4 regions of the Alteromonas sp. S015 genome follow, and region 2 is predicted to be linked to each of the others. Evidence: predicted binding sites of a transcription regulator. Region 2 holds the regulator's gene; each other region holds the start of a gene.
What was found. Region 2 encodes MetJ, which represses methionine synthesis genes. Its sites were predicted from a motif close to TAGACGTCTAGACGTCTA; they were not measured.
Positions count from the first base shown of each region.

Region 1: a site for MetJ is predicted at 2,226-2,243, ahead of serA (phosphoglycerate dehydrogenase). Genes of this name have one in related genera too.
Region 3: a site for MetJ is predicted at 1,105-1,122, ahead of metK (methionine adenosyltransferase). Genes of this name have one in related genera too.
Region 4: a site for MetJ is predicted at 1,251-1,268, ahead of metA (homoserine O-acetyltransferase MetA). Genes of this name have one in related genera too.

Region 1 covers NZ_JAZETO010000004.1:28,444-31,654, reverse strand. The annotation lists gene V7R42_RS08870 (DUF481 domain-containing protein) at 1-629, shown strand, start outside; gene serA (phosphoglycerate dehydrogenase) at 752-1,981, opposite strand; gene rpiA (ribose-5-phosphate isomerase RpiA) at 2,318-2,974, opposite strand; gene V7R42_RS08855 (hypothetical protein) at 3,202-3,211, opposite strand, start outside.
Region 2 covers NZ_JAZETO010000010.1:108,319-111,529, reverse strand. The annotation lists gene metF (methylenetetrahydrofolate reductase) at 1-869, opposite strand, end outside; gene metJ (met regulon transcriptional regulator MetJ) at 1,031-1,363, shown strand; gene V7R42_RS17850 (malic enzyme-like NAD(P)-binding protein) at 1,540-2,775, opposite strand.
Region 3 covers NZ_JAZETO010000002.1:345,335-348,545, reverse strand. The annotation lists gene tkt (transketolase) at 1-765, opposite strand, end outside; gene metK (methionine adenosyltransferase) at 1,193-2,338, shown strand; gene V7R42_RS05530 (hypothetical protein) at 2,625-3,059, shown strand; gene V7R42_RS05525 (3'-5' exonuclease) at 3,125-3,211, opposite strand, start outside.
Region 4 covers NZ_JAZETO010000001.1:893,915-897,125, forward strand. The annotation lists gene V7R42_RS03870 (homocysteine S-methyltransferase family protein) at 1-244, opposite strand, end outside; gene metA (homoserine O-acetyltransferase MetA) at 248-1,186, opposite strand; gene V7R42_RS03880 (DUF2802 domain-containing protein) at 1,294-1,728, opposite strand; gene V7R42_RS03885 (chemotaxis protein CheW) at 1,788-2,279, opposite strand; gene V7R42_RS03890 (chemotaxis protein CheW) at 2,297-3,103, opposite strand; gene V7R42_RS03895 (ParA family protein) at 3,114-3,211, opposite strand, start outside.

The DNA of each region.
Region 1 (3,211 bases), on a different contig from region 2:
AAACAACGTCGATTAGTGCGGGGATACAAGCTCACCAAGAACTTGAAAATTGGAGCAACGACTACGTTTTAAAAGGTCTGTACAAACGAGAAACGGTACAACAGGAAAATGATGCAGGCGAGCAAGAAGATGTCGAGTTCACCTCTGCGCAGAAGTTCTTTGGCTCAGCCCAAGGAAACTATAAGTTAGAAAATCCTGATAATCGTTTATTCGGCTTCGCGTCATATGAAGACGATCGCTTTAGCAACTTTAATTACCAGTCTACAATAGCTGCGGGTTGGAACCAAAAGTTACTTGAGAACAAGCGCCATACGCTTGAATATTCAATAGGTCCTGGTTACTCGTTCATTGAAACTCAAGATGGTGAAAATCTTGACAGTGTTATTGTTCGTGCGTCATCGGCGTATTCTTGGAAAATTTCCGATACCGCTAAATTTACTCAAACAGTGAGTACCGAAGTTGGTTCTGACAACACGAAATCTCGTGCTGAATCAGCGCTTACCGCTACAATCAGCGGCAACCTTTCAATGCGACTTTCTTTTAAGCTAGATCACAACACGAATGTTGAAGACGACGTTGAGAAACTAGACACAGAAACCGCAGTTAGCTTAGTTTACAACTTCTTCTAAGCCAGTAATTCGTCGAGCTCATCATGAGGAGCTGGGCACTTCAAAGCATTGAAGTAAAATCACAGTCAAAAAAAACGCTGCACAATGTGCAGCGTTTTTGTTTAAGCTTTTAACATTTCTACTTAATGAAGAATTCGTGTCTTAATTGTGCCATCAATTTGTTGAAGCTCTGCTAGTGCCTCATAACCACGGTCTTCCTTAACATCGACTACCACATAACCAATTTCCGCATTAGTTTGTAGATACTGAGCTTCAATGTTAATGCCTTTCTCTGCAAACGCTTGGTTAATTTGAGTAAGAATGCCCGGCTGGTTTTTGTGTACGTGCAGTAGGCGTGAACGACCAGTATGTTCCGGCAGCGATACTTCAGGGAAGTTAACGGCCGACAATGTAGAGCCATTGTCGCTGTATTTTGCTAATTTACCTGCCACTTCAATACCAATGTTCTCTTGCGCCTCTTGAGTACTCCCTCCTACATGCGGGGTAAGAATAACGTTATCAAATGCGCGAAGTGGCGATTCAAATTCTTCCGTATTAGACTTAGGCTCAACGGGGAATACATCAATAGCAGCGCCATTAAGGTGACCACTTTCTAATGCCTTAGCAAGTGCATCAATATCTACCACGGTACCGCGAGATGCGTTAATCAGAATGCTGCCTTTTTTCATTTGAGACAATTCTTTTTCACCAATCATATCTTGAGTCTGTGGTGTTTCAGGAACATGAAGTGAAACTACATCAGAAGTATTAAGCAGCTTTTCAAGTGACTTCACTTGTGCAGAGTTACCTAGCACAAGCTTGTCTTCAATATCGAAAAATTGAACACGCATACCTAGGTGTTCAGCAAGAATACTAAGCTGGGTACCTATATGACCATAGCCAATGATACCAAGCGTTTTTCCGCGGGCTTCATATGATCCTAACGCCGTTTTTTCCCACTCACCACGGTGAGCCTTGGCATTTTTACTCGGTACTTGGCGAAGTAAAAGAATAATTTGGCCGAGTACAAGTTCCGCAACCGAACGAGTGTTAGAAAATGGCGCGTTAAACACTGGAATGCCGCGACGTTGTGTAGCTTCAAGATCAACTTGGTTGGTGCCTATACAGAAACAGCCGATGGCCACAAGTTTTTGTGCTGCTTCGACTACTTTCTCTGTAATTTGAGTACGCGAGCGAATACCGACAAAATGGGCGTCTTTAATCTTCTCAATTAACTCGTCTTCAGGAAGAGAGGTCTTGAGAAATTCAATATTGCTATACCCATTGCTTTTTAGTGTTTCCAAAGCACTTTGGTGAACACCTTCCAACAACAAAATTCGGATCTTATCCTTCTCTAATGAAACTTTGCTCATGAACTCGCTATCTCTCACTGATGAAATTTGATTTACTTGTCTCGCCAATCCAGTGCTTACAGGGCCCCTGACTGTATAAACACGTAGCTGTGTCATACCCTGCAATACATTGCAGCCCTGAAAGTCTAGCTTCAGCGTAATTGCTTCCAAGCTTTTATAATCGCGTTGATTGCTTTCGTTACTAAGGAATTAAACCTCAAGTTACGTAAACGTTAAGGCGCCCATGCTTAGTCTTGAAGACATCTAGACGTCTAAACGGAAATTAACAGAAAACGCGCTAAGTTGAAAGTAGAATTTTGTATAGCTTTTCACCGCACTATACGCCGAATCTAGGTATCACTTTACGATCTCAACACCATTGGCTGTGGCGCTTAGCACTATATCAGCGCCTCGTAGTGCGAAAATACCGTTAGTTACTACGCCCGGAATATTATTTATCTTTTGTTCTAGCTCGCGGGGATTCAGTATCTCGAGGTTGTGAACATCTAAAATAACGTTGCCGTTATCGGTTACAACACCTTGTCGATATTCAGGATCACCGCCAAGTTTTACCAACTCGCGCGCTACAAAAGAGCGAGCCATTGGAATTACCTCAACGGGAAGGGGAAAAGTGCCCAACACGGGTACGCGTTTGCTTTCATCAACAATACATACAAACGTGGTCGCAGCACCGGCTACAATTTTCTCGCGGGTGAGTGCAGCGCCTCCGCCCTTTATCATGTGCTTGTGTTCGGTTACCTCATCAGCCCCATCGATATAGACCGAAAGGTTGCTGACTTCGTTTAACTCGAACACTTCAATGCCTAACGCTTTTAGACGCTCGGTAGAAGCTTCCGAACTTGATACTGCACCTTCAATTTTGTGCTTAATGTTACCGAGTTCTTCAATAAAGAAATTTACGGTAGAACCTGTACCCACACCGACAATGCTGTCTGGTTCCACATAGTCGATGGCTGCTTTGGCTACGGCTTGTTTTTTTGCGTTCTGATCCATGGTCAATCTCTTTGTAAGGTTTCGTTGAGTGTACCGCAAAGTTTGTTTCGAACCTATAGGCGAGCAAAAACCTTATGTAATGTACTGAAAAGAATGAAATCGACACTATGGTTAGGATTTTTGTTTATCCTCTATAAATATACCCACAATTTATGTGGGTATATGGATTGGTTTTTAGGCAATAAATAGGATTGCGCTAAACTGTAAAAGAGTAAATGGTCGCTTTATTAATCTTGT
Region 2 (3,211 bases):
CCCAGCATGTGGCAGATGGCGTAGCTTAATTCACTGCGGTTTAAGGTATAGAAATGGAAGTGTTTTACCCCTTCTTTAGCTAGTACTTTAACTTGGTCCATAGCAATGTTAGCGCCTATTAAATTACGGGTGGCTTGGTCGTCGGCATCAAGGCCGTCGAACATTTTGTGCAACCATCCCGGTACATGAACATTAGTGAACCCCGCAAATTTCACAAGTGTTTGGTAGTTGGTTACCGGCAATATACCTGGAACGATATCTAAGTCGACACCAGCTGCAGCAGCGCGGTCTCTAAATCGAAGGAAAACACTCGTATCGAAAAAGAACTGGGTTATCGCTTCTGTGGCACCGGCTTCTGCTTTGCGCTTTAAATTTAGCAAATCAAACTGTGCATTTGGCGCTTCAGGGTGCTTCTCTGGGTATGCAGCAACAGAAATATCAAAATCGGCAACGTCTTTTAACAAGGCAACAAGATCAGAGGCATACATCTCTGTTTTTTCTACTCCTGCCGGTAAATCGCCACGAAGTGCAACAATACGACGAATGCCTGAGTCCCAGTAGTCTTTTGCAATTTGCTTTAGTTCATCACGGCTAGCATCAACACAGGTCAAGTGAGGCACCGCTGCGACACCGGTCTGCTGCTGAATGCGCTTAACTACGTCGTGGGTTCTGTCACGTTCACCGCTATTCGCGCCATATGTTACTGACATGTAGCTTGGTTTTAGAGGTGCTAGACGCTCGACGGATTTCCACAAAGTCTTTTCCATGGCTTCCGTTTGGGGTGGAAAGAATTCAAAAGATACATCAATGTCACGCAGTTCCGACAGGGACTGGTTCAATGCATCGATACCTTGTGCGTAAGAAACCATGGCTTATTCTCTCAAAAATGTATTCTTATAGACGTTTAGACGTCTAAATTAAAGAATATATGTCTAGACGTCAAGAGGTTTACACTGCTCAATTGACCTTTTCGTGAACTTGTTTAGAATTTCTCTTCATAACATAAAAAAGAGTAGACCGAGTTAGTATAATGGCAGAATGGAACGGTAAATATATTCACCCCTACGCAGAGCATGGCAAAAAAAGCGAGCAGGTAAAGAAAGTCACTGTCTCTATACCAATTAATGTGCTTAAAGCACTTACTGATGAGCGTACTCGCCGCCAAATCAATAATTTGCGTCACGCTACTAATTCGGAACTGTTGTGTGAAGCATTTTTACATGCGTTTACCGGTCAACCATTGCCTAACGATGATGACTTACGTAAAGACAACCCAAATCGCGTGCCTGCTGAAGCCAGGCGCATTATGGAAGAAATGGGCATTGACCCAAGCTTTGAAAACGACGTGTCGGAAGACGACTAAAATTTAGCATTCAAATGAAAACGGCCCTGTTTTGTAAGTTAGCAGTTGTAAGGTACTGCTAGTTGATAACCTACAATACAGGGCCGTTTTTTATGTACCTGTATTCTTTAAGCGCACGTTTTAGCAAATAAAGGTTGAGCATAACCCAACCATTTTTAGCCTTGTGCACCAGAACTCTATTCTTCTGGACTTTCAGGCACGCGTGCAACGCCAGATTCAATCGCAGCCTTAGATACGGCGGTAGCAATACGCTCGCATAAACGCGGATCCATAGGTTTAGGAATAATGTATTCCTTACCAAATGTCAGGCTGTCACTTTTACTTGCAGCTAATACTTCTTCTGGTACAGGTTCTTTCGTGATAGCACGAAGGGCTTCTACTGCCGCTACTTTCATTTCATCGTTGATGGCCGTTGCACGAACATCTAGTGCGCCACGGAAAATAAACGGGAAACACAGTACGTTGTTTACCTGGTTAGGGTAGTCCGAACGTCCGGTAGCCATAATAAGATCTTTACGTACTTCGTGAGCAAGTTCAGGCTTTATCTCAGGGTCTGGGTTAGAACATGCAAATACAATCGGGTTTTCAGCCATCAAGGCCAGTGTTTCTGGTGGTAAAACATCCGGTCCAGACACACCAACAAAGATATCCGCACCTTCCATCACATCTTCAAGTGTGCGTTTGTCAGTGTTGTTAGCAAATAACTTTTTGTGCTCAGTTAAGTCTTCGCGACGTGTATGGATAACGCCTTTCCTGTCTAGCATATAAATACGCTCGCGCTGGGCACCGCATTTGATCAGTAATTCCATACAGGCAACCGCCGCCGCGCCAGCACCCATACATACTATTTTAGCGTTTTCTATATTTTTACCCTGAATTTCCAAGGCATTGAGCATGCCCGCTGCTGTTACAATAGCAGTACCGTGTTGGTCATCATGAAATACAGGAATTTTACAGCGCTTTATGAGCTCTTGTTCAATTTCAAAACACTCTGGTGCTTTGATGTCTTCTAAGTTAATACCGCCAAAGGTGTCGGCGATATTTGCCACGGTATTAATGAACTCTTCGGTGGTACGATGCTTGACTTCAATATCAATGGCATCAAGACCAGCAAAGCGTTTAAATAGAAGCGCTTTGCCTTCCATAACGGGTTTCGATGCCAGTGGGCCCAAATTACCCAATCCTAAAATCGCGGTTCCATTACTGATAACGGCAACCAAGTTACCCTTACCCGTATACTTATAGGCATTATCTGCATCTTCGGCGATTTCTCTGACCGGCTCGGCAACGCCCGGACTATAGGCAAGAGCAAGGTCGTCGACGCTATCGGCTGGTTTAGATAACTCTACGCGGATTTTTCCAGGTGTGGGTTTGGCATGATAGTCGAGTGCGCGTTGTCTAAAATCTGACATGTAAAAAGGTATCCTTAGATGTAGGGTTCATCGGTGTTTTCGTTCACGCTCTGTAGCTATTTTATTGTCGTTATAGTTATAGGTAGATAAACGTAAGCGCGTTACAATCAAGTAATGACAAAAGTGATTATAATTAGTTGTTAGCACTAGGGCTTGTAGATCTTTATTGTTTAGCAATCATCAACAGGCCCTAAGGTGGCATGTAGAAAAAAGCAGACTAGGCGTTAACCTTTACTGATTTTGCTCACATACCTGAATGGGTACAAGCCTCAGGTTTACACATAAAGTCTGTACCCAAAAAGCGCTACACGTCTTGAAAGTAATGCATTATTCACAGAATCAATGCTCACTATCAAAGTGTCGTTTGCAACTCTAACACAGCCAATCACTGTGTACATATCTGATCAGAATTCTCATATACCAATGTAGGTTAGGC
Region 3 (3,211 bases), on a different contig from region 2:
TTCTTTGTTAGGCGAACCAAAACCAATGGTGGTTTTACAACAAATAAGTGTAGGCTGCACCGTGTTCGCTTGTGCTTTTTCAATGGCGGCTTTCACTTGCTCTGCATCGTGACCGTCAACACCTTCAATGACTTCCCAGCCGTAGCTCTTGAAGCGCGCTGGTGTGTCGTCGGTGAACCAACCTTCTACTTCACCGTCAATTGAAATGCCGTTGTCATCCCAAAATGCGATAAGTTTACCAAGGCCTAGTGTACCGGCTAGTGAACATGTCTCGTGTGAGATACCTTCCATCAAACAGCCGTCGCCTAAAAATGCATAGGTGTGATGGTCAACAATGTTGTGGCCGTCGCGGTTAAATTGTGCCGCCAATACTTTTTCAGCAAGCGCCATACCTACGGCATTACTAATACCTTGGCCTAGTGGACCTGTGGTGGTTTCAACACCTGGAGCATAGCCATACTCTGGGTGGCCTGGTGTTTTAGAGTGTAATTGACGGAAGTTCTTTAACTCTTCAATTGGCAGTTCGTAGCCTGAAAGGTGAAGCAAAGAATACAACAGCATTGAGCCGTGACCATTTGAAAGTACGAAGCGATCGCGGTTAGCCCAAGACGGGTTTGCAGGGTTGTGTGATAAGAAATCACCCCAAAGTACCTGTGCGATATCAGCCATCCCCATTGGGGCTCCTGGGTGACCAGATTTAGCTTGTTGAACGGCATCCATGCTTAATGCACGGATTGCGTTGGCGAGTTCACGACGAGAGGGCATGTTGTCTCCTGGTTTATTTTGTATCTTTTGTTTCGTATCTTAGCGGGCTAGGCAAGCTAGACGAGCGTAGAGGTAAGGCGTTCGCTCTACTTCTTTATACGAATGAATGTGGCGTTATTCTTACCTATGCCACCTTACAGTTCAATGGGTTTTGATTGCCAATAGTGAAAGTCATAGTAAAAAATGGTCTATACCTCAACCATCACGTATTCCCAATACGACTAAAACGGTTATATCTAACGTCTGGTTTTATAATTACATCATTCGCTTCGATAATCTCGACCTGAATAACCCTATAAGTGATCAGGTTGTGTCAACTATTCGTAACGAAGAGACTTTTAGACGTCTAGAAGTAAAGACTGGTATTTATAACTTGTTTTAGTACAATACACGACTATTTTGATAATTTAACGCTTACGGAGCATTTATGGCCACGCATTTATTCACATCCGAGTCAGTGTCTGAAGGACATCCGGACAAAATCGCTGATCAGATCTCAGATGCGGTTCTTGACGCTATTTTAGAACAAGATCCTCGTGCTCGGGTGGCCTGCGAAACGTATGTAAAAACCGGTATGGTTTTGGTAGGTGGTGAAGTAACCACCTCTGCATGGGTAGATATTGAAGAACTTACCCGAAAAACAGTGAAAGAAATTGGCTACACGCACTCAGATATGGGCTTTGATGCCGATTCATGTGCAGTGTTAAACGCTATTGGTAAACAGTCACCTGACATCAATCAAGGCGTTGATCGCGCAAGCCTAGAAGAACAAGGTGCGGGTGACCAAGGTCTAATGTTCGGTTACGCCAGCGACGAAACTGATGTACTCATGCCAGCGCCAATTACATACTCTCACCGCCTTGTTCAAAAACAGGCCGAAGTACGTAAGTCTGGTAAGCTAGACTGGTTGCGCCCTGACGCGAAAAGCCAAATTACGTTCAAGTATGAAAACGACAAGCCTGTTGGTATCGACGCGGTTGTGCTTTCAACCCAGCACTGTGATTCAGTAAGCACTGAAACCGTTCGCGAAGCGGTGATGGAAGAGATCATCAAGCCAGTACTTCCAAGCGAATGGATTGATGCCAACACACGCTTCCACATCAACCCAACGGGCAGATTTGTTATCGGTGGTCCAATGGGCGACTGTGGCTTAACCGGGCGTAAAATCATTGTTGATACTTACGGTGGTATGGCCCGTCACGGCGGTGGTGCATTCTCTGGTAAAGATCCATCAAAAGTTGACCGCAGTGCAGCATACGCGGGGCGTTACGTTGCTAAGAACATTGTTGCAGCAGGTCTTGCCAAGCGTTGTGAAATCCAAGTGTCTTACGCCATTGGTGTGGCAGAGCCAACGTCTATCAGCATCGATACCTTTGGTACTGGCGTAGTAGATGAGAAAACACTCGTTGCACTAGTGCGCGAACATTTCGACTTACGTCCTTATGGCCTTATTCAAATGCTAGACCTTGAGCGCCCAATTTATCGCCCAACGGCTGCATACGGTCACTTTGGTCGTGATGAGTTCCCTTGGGAAGCAACAGATAAAGCAGAAGCGTTAAAAGCATCGATTTAATTCGATAATCAAGTAATGCTTTAAAACGCGCCGTTCAGTTTTTGTCACGCTTTGCACAAAAGCGGTTTAATAAACCAGCGGCGCTTTTTATTTAAGCTTTGTTAATTAGCTAAATCAACGAAACAAATAAAAAACAGCAAAGAATATTTTCATCATTTATTTTTTGCAGCTATGCTTAAATAACGAACACACTATCGCTTGTAGTTTCTTGTTGTTTACAAGCCAAGATAACAACAACTTGGGCTCTTCCATGAATGTGGTTACTGGTACTCTCATAGCGTTCACGATGGCTGCCTCTTTGACAGCGCTGCCTGTTTTTGCGGATATCAATGATAGCAACTACAGCCCAATCCAATTTAAAAGCAAAAAGATAGCTCGCTGGCAGCTAAACAGCATGTACCGCGTTCAATCTACTACTGAAACATTTCTTTACGACAACAGCTATACCTACCCGGCGGGTTCACAAGGTATGTTTAGCGCCAGCCGACGTTTCGATACATGGATCCCGCAAAAGGTCTATGCGACGTATAAAACAAACAACACCGCCTTTCAACATTATGCAGAGTGGCTTTATTTACCTCACGATATAGGTACATTCACGCGTTTAGGCTGGCTGCTTGGCAGAAATGAAGGGTTAAATATGGCGATAGAAATAGAGCATAGGCAAGTTGGAGAAGAAGAAAATATGGCCCTTTCTTTAGGAGTTAATTACTTGTTTTAGGTTATCGCGGTATCGCACTTTCAACACGTATTTCGAATTATCATCTAAAAAAAATCGGAAAATGTTTACTGCTTTGCCAATGCTAAAGTTTTTGCGTAAGTCTGTTGGATTATCATTGCGTCGGAGCTCGCTCTATGGCGCTTCACGTCAAG
Region 4 (3,211 bases), on a different contig from region 2:
CCGCACCAGCTTCAAAGTAATCGCAGTGAATTTGGTAAATAATATCTGGCTGGGTCAGGACCAACAAATCATTGTTGCCCTTCACATCGCAGTGCCAGTCGGCAAACTGAGTGCCGCGATAATCTTGTTCATCTAACTTATGGCGCTGGATCATTGTACCCATCGCACCGTCTAAAATAAGAATGCGTTTTTTTGCGGCTTCTGTTAGCGTTGCCTGCGCGCTAGAAATTGGTCTTTGGCTCACGTGCTACCTCTTTGGCTGTGACTTTTCAGCAAGCTGACTTAAATCATAAGGCGTGGTCTGATAGACATAATAATTCAGCCAATTCGTAAACAATAGGCTGCCGTGCGAGCGCCACTGTACTATAGGAGACTTGGCTGGATCATCCCCTTCAAAATAATTCTTTGGTATTGCCGGGGTTTGTCCCGCGGCAATATCCCGTAAGTATTCGTCTTTCAGCGTATCTGGATCGTATTCCGGATGACCCGTTACAAAGACCATTCGCTTGTCATCAGAAGCGACAATATACGCACCTACATCATCTGACTCTGCAACTACCTTGAGACCGTCTACACTGTTGTACTGCGAGGTGTTGATATGCCCATATCGAGAGTGTGGGGCGTGAAACGTGGGGTCAAAACCTCTCAAGAGTTCATTGTGAGGGTCGTTCACTTTGTGTTTGAAAACGCCTGAAAATTTTTCGTCTCTCAGCTCTCGTGTTATGCCATAAAAATGATACATTGCGGCGTGCGCGGCCCAACATAAATAAAGAGTGGAGTTTACGTGACGCTGTGCCCACTCCAGTATTGTAGTCATGGTCTCCCAGTACTTCACCTTTTCGTAATCGATAAGTGCAAGGGGCGCTCCGGTTACGATAAGCCCATCGTATTTCTTGTTCGCGACGGCTGAAAAGTCGTGATAGAAAGCATCCATGTGTGACTGCGGGGTATTCTTTGGTGCTTGATTATCAATTCGAATCAAGTCCACGTTAATTTGCAGCGGCGTATTCGATAGCAGGCGAAGTAGCTGCACTTCGGTTTCTATCTTATTCGGCATTAAATTTAGAATGCCGACTTCAAGAGGACGAATATCCTGGTTGGCAGCCCTGTCCATGTCCATGGTAAAAATGTTTTCACCTAGTAGTACATTCTGCGCGGGTAACTGCTCAGGAATACGAATTGGCATAGAAGGCTCCAGTGATAAATTACAATATCTGTATTGTGTCTATAACTGGCGATATGTCAACATCTTTACGTCTAGACGTCTAAACGTTTTTTTGAATAGATTGACACTTATCTGTTTTGTTTGTGCACCATCATCAACATCTCAGCTTCGGCACGAGGAATATCGCAAGCATCGATAATTTCGTCAATACTGGCGCCTTGTTTAACCAGCTCAGCTGCACGTTGATACAAGCGTAGGGAAGGATCTTGAAGTTTAATCTCGCGAAGCTGAATTTCAATATCGTTCTGCTTTTCGTCTAGCTCTTGAAGGTGGCGAGTGATAACTAAAGTGCGAGCCTGGGCCTCGGTTTGTTGGTTATTTGCGTTCTTAGCGAGCGCCTCAGTTCGCGCAATAGCCGATGCACTATTATGCTCACTCTCGCTCAATGCAGCACGCAAATGCTTGATGTGCAAATGCAGAATACTTACAGCAACGGCTAGTATAACAATAAAAACGCACAGGATAAGTTCGTTTAAGGTAGGTGCAGCAAGCTGCCATTCCATGGACACGACCCTTGGGGAAATGTAGGCGGTACAATAAGTAATACCGCCTATTCATTTATTTAGATGTTGCTAAGCTCATCCCACTCTTCGTCGCTTAGCAATTTATTCAAATCAACAAGAATAAGCAGTTCGCCATCGCGGTTGCTTACACCTTGGATAAATTTAGCACTTTCTTCAGTACCTACATTAGGCGCGCTATCTATCTCTGAAGATTTCAAGTAAACCACTTCGGCAACACTATCAACCAAAATACCAACCACCTGCTCATCAGACTCAATGATAACGATACGGGTATTATCAGTAATTTCTGTTGGCGGTAAACCGAAACGAGCGCGAGTATCAATAACCGTTACTACATTACCACGCAGGTTAATGATACCAAGCACATAGTCAGGTGCACCGGGTACAGGGGCTATTTCGGTATAACGCAAGACCTCTTGAACTTGCATCACGTTGATACCGTAAGTTTCTTCACCTAAGCGGTACGTTACCCATTGAAGGACTTCGTCGTTGCTGTCGGTGGCGTTGTTATTTGTTCTTTCGTCGCTCATGAACCTGGCTCCCAATACTATGGCGTCTGGTCGTTACTGCCTAAGCCTTTGTTAAGCATAAATATTAATTCTTCAACGTCAATTAACGCGCACATTTTATCTTTAACCATCCCTGCTAACCAGGGACGCTTACCTGTGGACTCGCGCCATTTAACATCATCGGTAGTCAAATTGACTGTATTGACCAGCTTTTCGCTAGCCAATCCCCACGCACTCTCCCCTAACATTATAAGATATCGGTAGTTAAGCGATTGTGCGAGGTTTTCGTCATATTTTTCTGGCATTACCCATTTTGCAGAGTCAACAACACTTAGTTTAGACTCTCTGTATAACATTACACCCATAAACCAATCAGGTTTTCCAAATAAAGGGCCAATCTTCTCAATTTGATGAATCCCACCTAGCGACGTTAAAGGCACCGCAAGTGTTAACCCTGCAACCTCAAAGAATAGCGCCTGAAAGCGAAAACCGAGAGTATCCTTTAGTGGAATTTTTGTTTTTTCAGCACCGCTTAGCGCAGACTTTTGTTCATTTTCTACTAAAATTTCGGCTTGAGGCTCTTGCTGTTCACCCTCGATCGTCTCTGCTTTTTGCGTTTCAATTAACGATGTAACCTTTTCCGCTATCGCCTCTTGTTCGTCCGATAGCGTCTCACTTTCATTTGCGGTAGAAGCAAGTGCTGATTCAGCCATCTGCTGAGAAGCCTGCTCGAGCAATTTTGCCGTGCGCGCAGTCACATCTTCCGGTGTTTCTGGCTCTTTAAGAAGGCTATCGAGATAGGCCTCCATCACTTCTTCACGGGCAAAAGGCGATTGCTTGCTCATGTTCTCGTTATTACTCCAATGCCGCTAATAGTTTCTTGTACGCAGACACACCGCGTGTTTTTGGGTACGCTGAGGAAATGGGAAGCTGTACTAAACTCGCGTCCCTAA